Regions from separate parts of the Streptosporangium vulgare genome, predicted to be linked through region 1. Evidence: riboswitches for the same ligand, from Rfam matches in the RefSeq annotation. Region 1 holds a riboswitch; each other region holds the start of a gene.
What was found. Region 1 has a riboswitch for cyclic di-AMP ahead of ACFFRH_RS13135 (CHAP domain-containing protein). Riboswitches for the same ligand answer to the same signal wherever they lie in the genome.

Region 1 (4,206 bases):
GGAACGGCAGCCGGGCCAGCCCGACCTGGCCCCCGCCGCCCAGCCTGCGGCCGATCTCGGAGAACTCCTCGACCTCCCGGCCGCTGTGCAGCACGAACAGGTCGCATCCGCTGCGGAACAGCCACGCCTTCTCGGTGGCGGGCACGGAGATGCCCGGCAGCCCAGAGACGAACACCGGCCGGGGCCGCAACCCGGCCAGCACCTCACCGGCCAGCACGTCCACCACGGGCCCCGTACAGGCGACGAGCACCACGTCGGGCCGCAGACGCTCCGCGGACCTGCGCAGCGCGCGGGCCGAGAGCACGGGCGGGTCGGCCGCCGAGCCGGCGACGGCGGCGTGGATCTGCGCCGGCGACGGGGTGATGGGGGTACGGACGACCGCCAGCTCCGTCTCGCAGCCCGAGGGCAGGTCCCTCAGCAGGCAGGCCGCCCACTTCAGGTAGGAGTCGGAGTCGGCCACGGCCAGGACCTTCAAAGAGAACCTCCGGCGGGGAATCCCCGGTTTCGCGCGGTTTTCGTACGGTTTCGTAGGCATAGAAGCGCGGCGCGCGGCCCGCGGGCGGCGAGCCCGCCGGGCGTCGGCCACGGGGTCATGACCCGGTGACTCCCGTGTCGTGGTGGGCGAACCTCGACAGGTGCGAGCGGAGTGAGGGAACCGCCTCGGCCGTCCACCACTCGTCGGGGACGTCCACCGTCTCCACGGCGACGCCCCGGGCCGAGAGCAGGACCCGCAGGGAGGTGACCGCGGTGGAGGGCAGGCTGAGCACCCGCTGCTCGGCGGCGAGCCCGCGCAGGGTCATCTCGGCGGGGGTCCCGCCGTCGTAGACGGTGATCCCCGGCTGCTCCCCGACCCGGGCGAGGTCGTCGGGATCCTCGCGGCGGTGCGGGAAGTAGGCCACCGGACCGGCCGAACCGAGCCCGGCCAGCCAGGTGAAGTAGCGGTCGCGGTGGATCAGGCCGTTGCGGACCAGCGAGGTCCCGAGGACGACGGTGCGCTCCTCGGGACGGGGCCCGCGCAGCGGCTGGGACCGCAGCCAGGCGAAGTCGTGGGTGACCAGCTCGGCTCCCCCCGCGCGTACCGCCTTCGCCAGGTCGGGAGGGACGGGCAGCGCGGTGAAGATCGACAGCCGTCCCGAGCGGGCGGCGGCGCGCAGCCTGAGCCCGGCCGCCGCGCCGAGGGCGGTCCTGAGCCTTCCGACCTTCGCCCTCGCCCTCAGCAGGGGCGTTCCCAGTCTGCCGGTGAGCAGTTCCAGGAGCCTGATGGTGGCGAGACCGTCGTCGACGATCACGATCCGGCCGGGGAGCGCGGTGAGCCAGCGGAACTGGACCTTGCCGGAGAAGGCGTCGCCCACCACCCAGGTCTCGCCCCGGCGCGGCCGGGGCATGTCCGGCCTGGCCGCGGTGAGCTCCAGCCCTCTGGGCAGGGTGAGACGGCCCAGCTCGCGGCCCGTCACGGCCAGCGGGCGGAGTTTCGCCCTGGGCACGAGATGGCTGCGGGCGCCGAGCAGCCCGGCATGATGGGCCTCCACCGCGCAGAGCATCTGCAGCGGGGACTCCACCCAGGCAACGGCCGAACCCTGATCCCGCGCGTGGTCTCGGCCGTCCTCCACGCCGGGCGATGACCCGTTCACGACTGCCACAACCTAACCCGGTGTCCTTAAGCGCCCGGGAACTGCGGGTGAACAGCCGACCACGCGCGCTTGTGGATGATCGTCCGGTCTTTACCCGCGTGCTCGGCGGGGCCTGGGGGAAAGCGTGTTCCTTTACTCGGCACCTTTACTTTCCCGGGGCCGCGGGACCCCGCCGAGCGCGTCGCTTTACCCTCCGGGCGGCGAGACCCGCTCACCCCTCTCCATCACCGCCCTGAGCTGGGGAAACTCCCCCGGGCACGAGCCTGGAGCCGCCGGATCCGGCACACCGGCCCCGGACCTCCCATGGGAGAACCCCTACCATCCGAATACTTTTTACTATCGAAAACATGTTCGACATTTGACCGGATGCGCCGCCTCCGGCCAGGACCCTCACCCGCGCGTCGTAGCACCCCTCGACCCGGGGGCCGCGGGCGGGTCCGGAGAACCCGGATCGCCGCGGAGGCAGGGGATTCCGGCCTCGAAGGGCCGTCCCTCCGTCCACCGGGACGAGGCACGGACAGGGTCGCCTCACCTCACCCCTCCCGCCGGGCGGCACCCGGCAACACCTTCCCGGTTCATACGTATTCCCAAGTCAGGGCAATATGTCCTACTTGTAATCGTCTGTCCGTCTGACGTACCTTCGTCCTATTCATGGCGATTGCCTAGGTCTACCAAGGTCTGTGCATTGCCGTCACATTGCCCGACCGTGTCCCACCTGGCGGAGCTCCTTCCACCGATGGTGAGCACGGCCGCCGAATCCGCGAGGTCTGCGGAACCGGGGAACCACGTTCCTGGGGTGAATCAGCGCACCTGTGCGCCGTAGGGCACTTCCCAGCCCGAACCCGTCAGCTAACCCGGTAGGCGGAATGGAAGCGAAGCAAGGAGTCGAACCCCCGCATGACCCATCGCCTCATCTCCACTCCCCGCGCGGCATGCGCCATCCTGGGCGCGTGCGTCGCCCTGGCGACCGGCGCCACCGGCACCGCACTTGCCGACGGACACGGCGTCGTGAACGCCCCGCCCGTCGACACCAAGGCCCAGGACGCCAAGGCCGCGAAGACCCCCCTCCAGATCGCGGCCGAAAGGCTCCCCAAGGTCTCCGCGGCGAAGGTCCTGGACATCGCCTCCAAGCAGATCGGCGTCCGCGAGAACGCCCAGGGCGGCGGCACCAAGTTCCACTCCTGGTACATGTCGAGCCCCCGCGCCAAGGAGACCCTCGCCCGCGACGGCGGCCGTAACGTGTACGACTACGCCAACGCCCCCTGGTGCGCGATGTTCGTCTCCTGGGTCGGCGAGATGGCCGGCATCCGCCCCACGATGGGCTGGGACGCCTACACCGTGGCCCACGCCAAGTGGTTCAAGAACAACGGGCACTGGGGCACCATCCCCACCCCCGGCGCCGTCGTCTACTTCGACTGGGCCGGTGGCAAGAGCATCGACGGCATCGACCACGTCGGCTTCGTGAAGAACGACAACGGAGACGGCACGATCACCACGATCGAGGGCAACACCGGCAACGGCGACGTCGAGCAGCGCGTCCGGCCCATCTCCCAGGTCGTCGGCTACGGCTACCCCGTCTACTCCAACTGATCCACCCCCGCCGCCCGCGCCCGTCATCCTCCCACGGCGCGGGCCTCCCGGCCCCACGGCCGTCCGCCGGCGAACGGCGGCCCGCTCCACACGCCCCCGGGGGCGTCGCTCCGTCCGGCGACGCCCCCGGGGGCGTTCCTACCGCCCCCCTCGCCCTGACACGCCCTTGACAGCCTTCCGCCGGCACCCGGCGGGTGCGCCCCTCCCGGCCCTGCCGACGGCACCCCGGCCACGCACGGACACGAAATGCCCCGACTGTATGTCCGTGAGATGGGAGCGCTCCCAATCACCTCGATGAGACGTTTGGGTAGGTTTGCTGCTAATAGTCCCGCCTAAAACGGCCGGATGTAACGGTTGAGTTTCGGCATATTGACGTCCTGGTTGCCCATCGTCCACTCTTCGTGGGAGCGCTCCCAAAGCACATTGAGGAACGACCTCGTCACGAGGACCGCGTTTGTCGGGGACCGGTCCGCGATGTCGCCTCCCAATGATTCGGGCGACCACCTGAGAGGGGTCCGGAATGTTGAACAACAAGCGACACGGCAAGCTCGCCGCCGTCGCGGTCATGGCGGCCACCGCCCTGGCCATCACGTCGTGTAGCTCCAGCGAGCCCGCCAAGACAGCCGCGGACGGCGGCTCCGCCGCACCGGCCGAGCCGGTGACCATCACCGTGCACACCTTCGGCGGCGGCGAGAACTTCGGCTACGACAAGGCCGTGGAGACGTGGAACGCGGCGCACCCGAACATCCAGGTCAAGTACCAGAACCTGACCGACCGGTTCGAGGACGTCTACCTCCCGCAACTGCTCCAGCGTCTACAGGCGGGCAGCGGCGCGGCCGACATCATCGCCCTGGACGAGGGCGCGATGGGCCTCATGAAGGCCCGCCCGCAGTTCTTCACCGACCTCGCCGAGTACGGGCTGGACAGCCGCAAGGCCGACTTCCCCGCGGCGAAGTGGGACAACGGCATCAACGCCGACAACAAG
Region 2 (4,206 bases), on a different contig from region 1:
GGGCGGCAGGGCGCCGCCGACCGGCACGACCTTGATGCCCATGACCATCTTGCCGACCGTCTGGCCGCCCCGGGTGAGCATGAAGAACTCGTAGGCCACGTAGATCGCCCCGGTGATCAGGGCGGTGAGCAGGCTGGCGAGGAATACGCCACCCGGCTCCGTGAAGGCGCCCGTCTCCGTGTTGAAGCTCGCCTGCGTCACGATGACGGCGGTCAGCACCGCGGTGATGATCAACATCGGGATCACCAGGATGACCCCGTCGATGATCCTCGCCACCAGGCGCTGCCACCACTCGGCGAGCGGGGCGGGGGCCCCGGGGGGGCCGCCGTACGGCTGGCCGTAACCCTGCTGGCCGTACGCGGGCTGCTGCTGGCCGTAGCCCTGCTGCCCGTAGTCGGGCTGCTGACCGTAGCCCTGCTGCCCGTACTGCTGCTGCCCGTAGTCGGGCTGCTGGCCGTAACCGGGCTGGGGCTGCTGCTGCCCGTAGTCGGGCTGCTGGCCGTAGCCGGGCTGCTGCTGGCCATAACCCGGCTGCTGACCGTACCCACCCTGCTGGCCGTAGCCCTGCTGCTCGTGGGAGGACTGCTGACCGTAGCCGGGCTGCTGACCGTACGCGCCGGTCCCGCCCTGCTGGCCGTACCCCTGCTGCTGGCCGTAACCGGGCTGGGGCTGCTGCTGCCCGTAGTCGGGCTGCTGGCCGTAGCCGGGCTGCTGACCGTACGCGCCGGTCCCGCCCTGCTGGCCGTAGCCGGGCTGCTGGCCGTACCCGCCCTGCTGGCCGTATTCGGGCTGCTGGCCGTAGCCCTGCTGCCCGTATCCGGGCTGGCTCTGCCCTGGGCCGGTGTTCGGCTGTGAGGCCTCCGACCTGTACCCCACGACTGTCACGTCGGGGTCGAGTCCGCCAGGGCCTCGACCCGCGTTGTGCTGTCCGTAATCCGGCTGTCCCGACGGTGTGCGATCGCGGTCGGGATCATCCTGTGGATACGGCGGCTGTCCGGTGCTCACCGCGTCACCTCACTTAGACTGCGCATGTGGCAAATGTCAGACGCACATGCATGCTGCTGCACAAGGTATCGACATAGGTATCAACAGTCACCTTTCCGATCAGTCAGCTCTAAAGTCATCAGAGTCGGGCTCGCGTGTCAGATGCAGCAGCATCCGGGTGTTTCCCAAGGTGTTGGGCTTGACGTGTTCCAGATCGAGGAACTCCGCCACACCCTCGTCGTAGGAGGCGAGAAGCTCGGCGTAGACCTCCGGGGCGACGGGTGTGCCCTGGATCTCCCGAAATCCGTGCCGCGCGAAGAAGTCGACCTCGAAGGTCAGGCAGAAGACCCGGCGCAGGCCCAGGTCGGCGGCCGTGCGAATGAGCGCGGAGACGATCCGGTGGCCGATTCCCATTCCCCTGCGGGTCGGATCGACGGCGACGGTGCGGATCTCGGCCAGATCCTCCCAGAGGACGTGGAGCGCTCCGCAGCCGATCACCTCCCCCTCCGCGTCGGTGGCGACCCAGAACTCCTGGACGTCCTCGTACAGGGTGACGGTGGCCTTCTCCAGCAGGCGCCGGCCGACACCGCCGTAGGTGTCGACGAGCCGCCTGATGGCCCGGACGTCCTGGGTGCGGGCGCGGCGGACCGTGACCTCGGAACCCGTCCCCGGCACGGGCGAACCCTGCTCCGCCCCCGCGGATTCGGCGCGCCGCTCCCCGTCGCCGGGGGCGTGAACAACCGGCACGGGAGAATGCTCAGCAAGCTGCTCCATGACCGTTCAGCGTACGTCCTCACGGGTCTTCAATTACGGCTCACCCTTAACTCCCAGCTCGCGGGCCGCACATGACCCTTGGCAGTCGCTTTACCACGCTCGGTACACGACGCCTCCAGTGTGCCGTAGCTCACCTTTGGCACGGTCCCGGAGCTGGGAAGACCTTCGTCACACGCGTCGCACAGGAGGCAAAGGCAGCGTAACGGCCATGTTGATCATATTGAGGTGTGATCTTTTCGTGACACCTCGGTTGCGAAACCTCTACTGAATTCGCAGTTCTGGTTGAGCAGGAACCATAGGTGCACTAATCTCCGTGCTCGATGTCAGAGACGTAAAAAGCCTGACCCGCCGAATCCTCGCACGTGGGGAACCGGGGACCCACCACGTCCTCCGGGGTGAATCCGAGTGCCACCGGCGCACCCGGTAGGGCTGCCTCCGGCCCGAACCCGTCAGCTAACCCGGTAGGCGGCCGAGGAGAGGAGCCTGTTGGTGAAGCGCACGCGCGACCACGGAGGAGAGCACGCGGGTCACGACGCCCGCGGCCGCGAACGCGCGCCACGAGGGCTGCGCCGTCGCATGGCGGTCGTCGGCCTGGCATTCGCCACCCTGACCCTCGGCACCCCGCTGGTGGCGGCCACCGCGGACCCCGAGCCCAGCCTCCAGCAGCTGGCCAAACAGGCGGAGAAGCTGCAGCAGGAGATCGGCGTCCTCGCGGAGCGCTACAACGGCGAGCGGGTCAAGCTCAAGCAGGCCCAGCGGGCCGCGGAGAGCGCCAAGAAGACTCTCGCGTCGAGCGAGTCCGAGCTGGCGTCCCGTCGCACCAAGGCCACCCTCCTGGCCCAGAGCACCTACATGTCGGGCGGCCTGAACTCCGGGCTCGCCTTCACGCAGGCCACCGATCCCGACACCTTCCTCGACCAGGCGACCACCAACTACGCGCTCCAGCAGCAGCAGAGCGAGGAGGTCGCCCAGGTGAGCCGGGCGATCGAGGCCGCCGAGCGGGCCCAGGCCAGCGCCAAGGCCAGGACCGCGGAGGTCAAGAAGATCCTGGCGGAGATCGACGGCAACCGGACCAAGATCGAGCGGCTGGTCGACCGGGTCGAGAGCGACCTGTTCAGCGAGGTGCGCACCAGGGCCGTCAGCAACAGGGGCGCCCGGGTGAAGACGAACGTGCCCATCGTGGGCAGCGGCAAGGCCGCGGAGGCCACCCGCTGGGCGCTCACCCAGCAGCTGAAGCCGTACGTCTGGGGCGCCGAGGGCCCCAACTCCTTCGACTGCTCCGGCCTGGTCATGTGGGCCTACCAGAAGGTCGGCATCAGCCTGCCGCACTACACCGGCGACCAGTGGACCGCGGGCACCCACGTCTCCAGGAACGAGCTGCGCCCCGGCGACCTGGTCTTCTTCTACAGCGACCTGCACCACGTCGGGATCTACATCGGTGCGGGCCTGATGGTCCACGCTCCCCAGACGGGTGACGTCGTCCACATCACCACGATCGACAACCGGCCCTTCGTCGGAGGCGTCCGCATCGCCGCCTGAACCGGCGCCCGAACCGCCGCCTGAACCCGGCGTCCGAAACGGCATCTGAACGGCATCTGAACCGGCATCGCCGATCGGATCCGCGTACGGCGGAACCGGGGACGCGCACGGTCGCATCGGGGACGCGCACGGCAGAGCCGGGGCGTCCGCCGGATCGGATCGGCGTCCACCCGTGTCCGGGCCGCACACATGTCCGGCCCGCACGCGTGTCCGGCCCGACCTGCCGGACACGCGGCGGTGTGTCAGATCAGGCGGCGACGGGCTGCCCAGGCCACGGCCTCGATCGCCGTGGCGACGCCGATGCGGTCGCAGATGCCTCTGAGCCTGCGTCTGACCGTCCGGCCGCTGATGTCGAGGCGACGCCCCACCCGATCGACCGTGACACCCTTGGCGAGCTCAGCCAGCAGCACGAGGTCGTCGTCGCTGAGACCGATATCGCTCATGCCCAGGGGGCTGTCGCCATGGCGTGAATCCACTTCTGGATATGCCATCAAGAGTCACTCCCCCCACTCTGGAAACCGGGTGCGAGACGCCGGAAATGAATACCGTCCGCCAGGAACGGTAAACGCCTTGTTCAAAGGTCGTCAAGTTCCACTCTTCATAGCGTGCGTCCAGTATTGACATAGCAGGCGCTACGTGAAGTACTCATGATATGTCAGTGCCTTTGCGGCTATGTCATGATCGAGCGCAGGCACGAGCCGGCAAGCACCCCCTGGCTGCGGTGACCGAGGTCCTGGCAGAACAAGGTTTCGCCGGAACCACCGCTCCGCCGGTCACCTCGAAGCCACCCTCTCGGGATCCGGACCGCCCGCATTTCTCGGAAAAAATTGATCTCTTCCCGACGCCCTCCGGCGACCACGCCCCCGCTACCTTGACGGCGCACCGTGAAAAACGCGGAAATATGAGGGA
Region 3 (4,206 bases), on a different contig from region 1:
CGCCCTGGTCGGCCCGGTCGCGGTCTCGGCGATCCGCGGGCTCCACGTCGACACCCTCTTCCTCGGCGTGCACGGGATGAGCGCCCGCGCCGGGTTCACCACCCCCAACCTGCTGGAGGCCGAGACCAACCGCGAGCTGGTCGCCTCCGCGCACCGCCTGGTGGTGCTCGCCGACCACACCAAGTGGGGCACGGTCGGCATCAGCACGATCGCCCAGCTGGCCGAGGCCCACATCGTGGTCACCGACTCCGGCCTGACCGAGGAGGCCCGCGAGGAGCTCGCCGCCTCGGTGGGCGAGCTGATCATCACGGAACCCCAGCGAGAGAGCGAGATCGCCGGCCGATGAAACGCACGATCACCCACCTGGCCGACGGCCGGGAGCTCATCTACTTCGACCGGCGCGACGACGCCGACCGCGGGGCGGTCGACCAGCGTGACCTGCCGCCCCGCCCCGCGGCCTCCGAGCTGCGCTACGACCCGCTCACCGAGGAGTGGATCGCGGTGGCCGGGCACCGCCAGGGCCGCACCTTCCTGCCCCCGGCCAGCGAGTGCCCGCTCTGCCCCTCCACTCCCGGCAACCTCACCGAGGTGCCCTCCTCCGACTACGACGTGGTGGTCTTCGAGAACCGGTTCCCGTCGTTCTCCGCCCAGCCGGGCGAACACCGGGAGATCGGCGGGCTGAGCGAGGTCCGTCCGGGGATCGGCAGGTGCGAGGTGGTCTGCTTCACCTCCGAGCACGACTCCTCGTTCTCGCGGCTCTCCCCCGAGCAGGTCGAGCTGGTCATGGAGGCCTGGGTCGACCGTACGGCGGAGCTGTCGGCGACGCCCGGCGTGGAGCAGGTGTTCTGTTTCGAGAACCGGGGGGCGGAGATCGGCATCACCCTGGCCCACCCGCACGGCCAGATCTACGCGTACCCCTACGTGACCCCGCGCACCAGGCTCACCCTCGGGGCGGCCGGGCGCCACCGGGAGCGGACCGGCGGCAACCTGTTCGCCGACGTCCTGGCCGCGGAGCGGGAGGCCGGGGTCCGGGTGGTGGGCTCGAACGAGCACTGGACGGCGTTCGTCCCGGCCGCGGCGCGCTGGCCCGTGGAGGTGCACCTCTACCCGCACCGCCAGGTCCCCGACCTGGTCGCGCTGGAGGCCGAGGAGCGCGCGGCGTTCGGCCCCCTCTACACCGACGTGCTCCGCCGCCTCGACGGGCTGTTCGGCGTGCCCATGCCGTACATCGCGGCCTGGCACCAGGCGCCGGTCTCCACCGGCCGCGACCTGTCGTACGCGCACATGGAGCTGTTCAGCATCCGCCGCGCGCCGGACAAGCTGAAATACCTCGCGGGGTCGGAGTCGGCCATGGGCGCCTTCGTGAACGACGTGTCACCCGAGGGGACAGCACACCTTCTGCGCTCCGTTGTCACGAACTGATTACCGCTCGGTCTCGGCTTGAGGTCGCATGACCTGCTGTTTACCACTACTATCCTTCCCACATCAGCTTTAAACGCTGATTTGCCTAATCCCGGGCACCTTGCCCGGGAGCCGGGGAACCACCGCACCTGGGGTGAAACCACTTCGGTGGAAGGGCTTCCTCCAGCCCGAACCCGTCAGCTAACCCGGTAGGCGTAAGGAGAGGAGAGTTCGTGGCGGCCCCGTCCCCCACGTTCCGTCGGCATGCCGCTCTGGTCCTCTGTCTGAGCTCGATCGCGGCGTTCACCATCGGTGCCCCCACCGCGGGAATCGCGGAACCCAAGCCGACCGAGGCCAAGCTCCGCGCCGACCTGGCCAAACTCGGCAAGAAACTCGACGGGCTGATCGAGACCTACGCGGCCAAACGCGAGTCTCTCAGGAAGGCGCAGAAGGCCGAGGCCGTCGCCAAGCAGAACCTGGACAAGGCCGAGGAGACCTACGTCGAGGCCAAGAGGCAGGTCGACTCCATCGTCCAGCTCCGCTACCAGACCAGCAGCAGCGGAGGGCTGCCCGCGCTGATGTTCTCCGGCGACATGGGCGCCGCCGCGGTGATGGAGCAGCTCACCGCCCAGCAGAGCGCCTACCTGGAGGGCTTCGCCGGAAGCCTCGAACGCAGGAAGAAGGCCTCGGAGACGGCGTCCAGGCTCACCGACGAGATCCGCGACGAGGCCAAGGAGGTGGAGGAGCAGCGCGAGAAGGCCGAGGACGTGATCCGGGACGTCAAGGACAAGCTCGACCGGCTCGCCCCCACCGGTTCCGGCCGCCGCTCCGACGGCAGCTGGGCCCCGCAGCTGCCCACCGGTGCCGACAACATCACCGACCGCACCCGGATCATGCGCGACGCCGTCATGCGGCGCTTCAGCCTGCCGTACTCCGTCGGCTGCTACCGGTCCGCCAACGACGGCGGCGAGCACCCCCTGGGCCGCGCCTGCGACTTCATGATGAGCACCGGCGGCACGATGCCCTCGGCCGCCAACATCGCGCTGGGCGACGAGATCGCCGCCTGGGCCATCAAGAACAAGGCCAGGCTCGGCGTGAAGTACGTGATCTGGCGCCAGCGCATCAACCACGGCTCCGGCTGGCGCTTCATGTCCAACCGCGGCGGCATCACGGCCAACCACTTCGACCATCCGCACATCTCGATGTACTAGTGCCACGAGGCGCTGACCTGCGATTTCTCTACCGGACGCCCCTCTCAGGGCACATCCCGGGATCCGCGGCACTCCCCCAGGCGCCGTCGATCGCCTTGCGCATGCGGTCCTCGCTGGACGGCATGAGGTGCGTGTAGGTCCGCAGGGTGAAGCCGGGGTAGGTAGCGGTGCTGCCGTTGAGCGTGGGCTTGGGCAGGGTGCGCGGAGCGTCGATCTGGGCGGCGATGTCACCGGTCTTGCTCTTGATCGCTTCGGTGTTGCCGCCGGCGGACAGCGTCAGGCCGCCTTCGGCCGCTTTGGGCTTGATGATTCCGTCTGCCTCGACGAGGGTGGTGTCGACCGGGGTGAAGCCGTCGCCGCCTGCGTTCTTGACCCGGACGGGCTCCAGGTACTGCTCCATCCGCAAGATCTTGCCGTCGGGGTTGGCGTAGTAGGTGGCGCGTTCCGAGCGCAGTGACTCGATCTCGATGCGCCGGTTGTCCTTCTTGGCCTGCGCCAGCGCTTTGCCGGTGGGCGTGGCGGGGGCGCTCGGCGGGGTCGTGGGAGCGGGAATCGTAGGGGGTGGCGGCGTGGGGTCCTGGGCGATCGCGGGCGCGCTCATCAACGAGAGCGGCATGGTCAGGGCCGCGATCAGGGCAGCGCGACGGCGCGTCCGGCTGGGTGAGCCGGAGGCTGTTCGTGATGGATTCACTCGATCCTTTCGAACACATGTGTGAAAACAGAGGGGCCATCACACGTGTCGCGCCCCTATCTAAAGATCCTTTTCAGTAGCGGGAAGAAGGGTTCCGTCACCACCGAATTCGCGGAGCGAGCAGAGGGTTTGCGCCGTGGTCACCGACCGAAGGTCGGCACATCGTCCATGCGCGCCGTCGGGGCAGCGGTGTACGTCTGCTGCGGCGCGGGACCGTTGATCGGCTTAAATCAGCTTCATTTATCAACTTTTCGCGTACTGGAGATCATCGGATTCCATATGGCCAATGAAAAGTGCCGTCAGAGGTTGACAGCTGCTCACCGAAAGGGACACAGGCGCGCATCCGATCACCTGCGGCGGCGGTTCGCCGCTACGGCGCCGGACGTGCGCCGGTACGCAGACGGTAACGAATCCCGCCGGCGATTCCCTCGGCGTCGGCGTACGGCCCGGAAAGTCGATCAAACTGAGGACGCCGCCTGTTCGTGAAGGACTCCAGCTGCGGTCAAGGCTCTCCGTATGGCCGCTGCCACGAGAGTCTGCCGCACGGTCATCGTTCGCTCCCCGAGCCAGGCATCGGGTCGAGAGCGGGGAGGCCCCACCAGGAGAACCCGCCCCTGCCCCTCGGTCGGCTCCACCGTAGGTCGGTCGTCATGGCGGATCAGATCTCGATGCCCCAGTGCTGCGGCGGGCCGATCTGGCGGATGCGTGCCGGCCCTCGTGGAGGCGGGCCGTCTCGCCGCTCCGGTCCAAGGTCGGCGAGCGTTTCGAGGTGCGTCGGCGGGGTTTTCCCGGTGTCCACCGGCGTGCCCCGCGCAGCAGGGCCCGGGAAAATCCGGCTGGTCAGCCCCATCCGCGAACCTTCGCCCGATCTGCCCTGGCCGATCTCGATGACTTGGGTCAAAC
Region 4 (4,206 bases), on a different contig from region 1:
GTTCCCGAAGGAGCCGGTCACCGACAGCCCGCTCTTCGAGCTCGACCAGGTCGTCGTCACCCCGCACCTGGGCGCCTCCACCCACGAGGCCCAGGAGAAGGCCGGCACCCAGGTCGCGCGCAGCGTGAAGCTCGCGCTCGCCGGGGAGTTCGTGCCGGACGCGGTCAACGTCCAGGGCGGCGCCGTCGCCGAGGACGTCAAGCCGGGCCTGCCGCTCGCCGAGAAGCTCGGCCGGGTGTTCACCGCCCTCGCGGGCGAGGTCGCCACCAAGCTCGACGTCGAGGTGCGCGGCGAGATCGCCTCCCACGACGTCCGCGTGCTGGAGCTGGCCGCGCTCAAGGGCGTCTTCACCGACGTGGTCGAGGACTCGGTCACCTACGTCAACGCCCCGCTGCTGGCCAAGGACCGCGGCGTGTCGGTCGAGCTGATCACCAGCTCCGAGAGCCCCGACTGGCGCAACGTCGTGACGGTCCGCGGCGTCCTCGCCGACGGCCGCGCGGTCTCGGTCTCGGGCACCCTGTCCGGGCCGAGGCAGATCACGAAGATCGTCGAGGTCAACGGCTACCAGATGGAGATCGAGCCGACCGACCACCTGTCGTTCTTCACCTACACCGACCGGCCCGGCATCGTCGGCGTGGTCGGCCGCATCCTCGGCGACCACTCGATCAACATCGCCTCGATGCAGGTGGCCCGTGACGTCAAGGGCGGCAAGGCGCTCATCGCGCTCACCGTCGACACCGCCATCCCGGCCGAGGTGATCGACCAGATCGGCTCGGAGATCGGCGCCGACAGCGGCCGATCGGTCGACCTGGCCGACTAGCCGGAACGGCTCATGTGGCCGGCGGCCCCGGGGGCGGGGGGGGGGCCGGAGACCGGGGCGGCGGCCACATCTCGTCTCAGCATGTGAGAAGTGTGTACACCGGACGAGACGGTGTTTCCGCGGCCAGGTAGCCTGGATGAAATGCGCCAGGTTCTCGTAATTCCTACCTGCCGCGGCGAGGCCTGACAGGGGCAGGCCGGCGACTCGCCGCGGTGTCGTGGCGCGTGCCGGCTCCAAGCCCCCGCCGCCGGTCCGTGATCCGGACCCGCGACATCAGGCCTGGTCGGAGTCCCGACCGGAGTCTCGACCATCTTCCTTGCTGGCATGCGACCGAGACGAGATTCGCCATGTACGACATGTATCCCTGGAACCGTCCCGACGAGACCGAGAACGAGGCCACCGACGCGCTCCAGACCGCTCTGGACCGCAGGGACAACGGTGGTGCCCCCACCCGCTGAACCCGTTCTCGCCGCCGGGGTCTCCACGGCCTCCCGGCGGTGATCCGCCGGCGTGTCTCATCCGCCGGTCTCGGTCGCGAGCTCGACCCGCCTGGCCAGCTGAACCCCCTGCGGGTCGGGGCGCACCGCGCCTGCGAAGGAGTCGCGGCGCCAGGAGTCGAGTTTCTCCTCCTTGACCACGTCGCCGGTCCGCGGGGCGTGAACCATGTAACCGGGCTTTGTGATCATGCCTACGTGGCCGAGGCCGCTGAAGAAGACCAGGTCACCGGGCTTGAGATCCTTCCAGGCGATCTTCTTGGAGAAGGCGGCGTACTGGTCGTTGGTGACGCGGGGGAGCTTGATCCCGGCGGCGCCGTAGGCGCGGAGCATCAGGCCGGAGCAATCAAATCCGCCGTGGCCGGTGCCGCCCCAGACGTAGGGCGTTCCACGCTTGGACATGGCCCACTTCACGGCTTTCTGCCAGGCGGGCTTGACGGCCACGGCCTTCAGGGCCTCTTTCAGCGCGGGGGCGTTGAGTGCGGCGGGCCCGGGGGCGGGGGGAGGAGAGGCGGCCAGGGCGGCGGGTGAGGTCGCGCACACCGCGGCGCCGGCGACGATCATGGATGCGGAGATGGACAGGACGCGGGGGAGAACTGTGCCGGACAGGATGGTTCCTTCCATAAGGCCGGCCGGGTGAGCTGTCGGACTCGGGCGTGGAGGCCGCCCTACGGCGCGAGAACGCGCTGATTCGCCCCAAGGAATCCACCTGATGACGGCCGGGAACGGCGCTCCGGGGGAGGAGCGGGGTTCCCGGGGTCAGGTAGATCCCGTAAAGAGTGGTTCCCCGGCTCCGTACGGGCCCGGTAAGGGGAGGGCCCGTACGGATTAGGCAGTGATGTGAATGGGAGGACCATAACCAAACCTCACGAAACGGTCAATACCTAGCAAAGAAGGACAAAGTGATCAGGCGGCTCGCCGGGCGGATGCGTCCGGGGAATGAGACCGGTGTTCGATCACCGAGACGGACCGGTAAGGTGCCTGCATGGATTCGCGTAACATTCGCCTGGCGGTCATCCCCGGGGACGGAATCGGAGTCGAGGTCGTCACCGAGGGACTGAAGGTCCTCGAAGCGGTCGGCACGAAGGTGGAGACCACCACCTACGACCTCGGCGCCAAGCGCTACCACGAGACCGGCGAGACCCTGCCCGACACGGTCCTCGAAGAGCTGCGCGGATACGACGCGATCCTGCTCGGCGCGGTCGGCGACCCCAGCGTGCCCCCGGGCGTCCTGGAGCGCGACCTGCTGCTCAAGCTCCGCTTCCAGCTCGACCACTACGTGAACCTCCGGCCGGTCAAGCTCTTCCCCGGCGTCGAGACGCCGCTGGGCAAGGCCCGCCCCGAGGACATCGACATGATCGTCGTCCGTGAGGGCACCGAGGGCCCGTACGCCGGGGCGGGTGGCGTCATGCGCCGGGGCACGCCGCAGGAGATCGCCACCCAGGAGTCGCTGAACACCGCCTACGGCGTCGAGCGCGTCGTGCGCTACGCCTTCGACAAGGCGCAGGGCCGCCCCCGCAGGAAGCTGACGCTGGTCCACAAGACCAACGTGCTCACCTACGCCGGTGACCTCTGGGCCCGCACCTTCGACCGCGTCGGCCTGGAGTACCCCGACGTCCAGACCGACTACTGTCACGTCGACGCGGCCTCGATGTTCTTCGTCAGCCAGCCCGAGCGCTTCGACGTGATCGTCACCGACAACCTCTTCGGCGACATCCTCACCGACATCGGCGCGGCGATCGCCGGTGGCATCGGCCTGGCGGCCAGCGGCAACGTCAACCCCGACCGCACCGCGCCGAGCATGTTCGAGCCGGTCCACGGCAGCGCCCCCGACATCGCGGGCCAGGGCAAGGCCGACCCGACCGCCACGATCCTGTCGGTCGCCATGCTCCTCGACCACCTGGGCCTGGCCGCCGAGGCCGCCAGGGTCGAGCAGGCCGTCGCCGACGACCTGGTCGAGCGGCCGGCCGGCCGAGTCGGCCGGACCACCCGTGAGATCGGCGACGACATCACCGCCCGAGTAGCCGGCTGAGGAAGCCGCCCTCCTCGACCCCGACGCGCCCGGCGGCTCACCTGAGCCGCCAGGCGCGTTTTTGTTTCTCCAGCAGTGCCGGTTTTCGGCATGGATGGAGTAGTTTCCCGTTACCCGGTCCGACGCAGAATGGACCCAAGGGTAAGCCAGACACCAAGAGAAGGATCCGTGCGATGACCACCGCTCAGAAGCTCAGCTTCGACGTGCAGCTCTCCGACCACGCTCGCACCGCGGCAGAGCGCGAGCAGGTACTGGCGAGCCCGGGGTTCGGTCAGGTCTTCACCGACCACATGATCTCGATCGACTACACCGAGGGGCAGGGCTGGCACGACGCCAAGCTCGTGCCGTACGGCCCGCTCAGCCTCGACCCCGCGACGTCGGTCTTCCACTACGCGCAGGAGCTCTTCGAGGGGCTCAAGGCCTACCGCCAGGAGAACGGCTCGATCGTGACCTTCCGGCCGGAGGCGAACGCCGCGCGCTTCAACACCTCCGCGGCGCGGATGGCGATGCCCGAGCTGCCCGAGGAGACGTTCGTCGAGTCGCTGGAGCTGCTCGTCCAGACCGACCGGGAGTGGGTCCCGACCACGCCGGGACACAGCCTCTACCTGCGCCCCTTCATGATCGCGACGCAGCCGGCGCTCGGTGTCAACTACCCGTCCAGGACCTACAAGTACATGGTCATCGCCTCCCCGGCGGCGGCCTACTTCGGCGGGGGAAAGGCCGTCACGGTCTGGCTCTCCACCGAGTACACCCGCGCGGCCCCCGGCGGCACCGGCTTCGCCAAGTGCGGCGGCAACTACGCGGCGGCCTTCGTGGCCCAGCGCCAGGCCGTCGAGCAGGGCTGTGACCAGGTGGTCTGG

Region 2: linked by a shared signal. The riboswitch ahead of ACFFRH_RS33895 (C40 family peptidase) and the one ahead of ACFFRH_RS13135 (CHAP domain-containing protein) in region 1 are both predicted to bind cyclic di-AMP.
Region 3: linked by a shared signal. The riboswitch ahead of ACFFRH_RS32920 (coiled-coil domain-containing protein) and the one ahead of ACFFRH_RS13135 (CHAP domain-containing protein) in region 1 are both predicted to bind cyclic di-AMP.
Region 4: linked by a shared signal. The riboswitch ahead of ACFFRH_RS31250 (C40 family peptidase) and the one ahead of ACFFRH_RS13135 (CHAP domain-containing protein) in region 1 are both predicted to bind cyclic di-AMP.

Annotation. Positions count from the first base shown of each region.
Region 1 is NZ_JBHMBS010000005.1:244,734-248,939, reverse strand. It holds gene ACFFRH_RS13145 (DUF6716 putative glycosyltransferase) at 1-475, opposite strand, end outside; gene ACFFRH_RS13140 (hypothetical protein) at 591-1,559, opposite strand; cyclic di-AMP (ydaO/yuaA leader) riboswitch at 2,372-2,510, shown strand; gene ACFFRH_RS13135 (CHAP domain-containing protein) at 2,529-3,221, shown strand; gene ACFFRH_RS13130 (ABC transporter substrate-binding protein) at 3,742-4,206, shown strand, end outside.
Region 2 is NZ_JBHMBS010000023.1:85,679-89,884, forward strand. It holds gene ACFFRH_RS33885 (RDD family protein) at 1-876, opposite strand, end outside; gene ACFFRH_RS33890 (amino-acid N-acetyltransferase) at 1,105-1,659, opposite strand; cyclic di-AMP (ydaO/yuaA leader) riboswitch at 2,095-2,242, shown strand; gene ACFFRH_RS33895 (C40 family peptidase) at 2,248-3,297, shown strand; gene ACFFRH_RS33900 (helix-turn-helix domain-containing protein) at 3,540-3,740, opposite strand.
Region 3 is NZ_JBHMBS010000022.1:20,773-24,978, forward strand. It holds gene ACFFRH_RS32910 (DeoR/GlpR family DNA-binding transcription regulator) at 1-346, shown strand, start outside; gene galT (galactose-1-phosphate uridylyltransferase) at 343-1,422, shown strand; cyclic di-AMP (ydaO/yuaA leader) riboswitch at 1,495-1,631, shown strand; gene ACFFRH_RS32920 (coiled-coil domain-containing protein) at 1,635-2,612, shown strand; gene ACFFRH_RS32925 (hypothetical protein) at 2,641-3,213, opposite strand; gene ACFFRH_RS32930 (hypothetical protein) at 3,962-4,206, opposite strand, start outside.
Region 4 is NZ_JBHMBS010000019.1:117,766-121,971, forward strand. It holds gene serA (phosphoglycerate dehydrogenase) at 1-820, shown strand, start outside; gene ACFFRH_RS31250 (C40 family peptidase) at 1,336-1,938, opposite strand; cyclic di-AMP (ydaO/yuaA leader) riboswitch at 1,926-2,159, opposite strand; gene ACFFRH_RS31255 (3-isopropylmalate dehydrogenase) at 2,300-3,346, shown strand; gene ACFFRH_RS31260 (branched-chain amino acid aminotransferase) at 3,520-4,206, shown strand, end outside.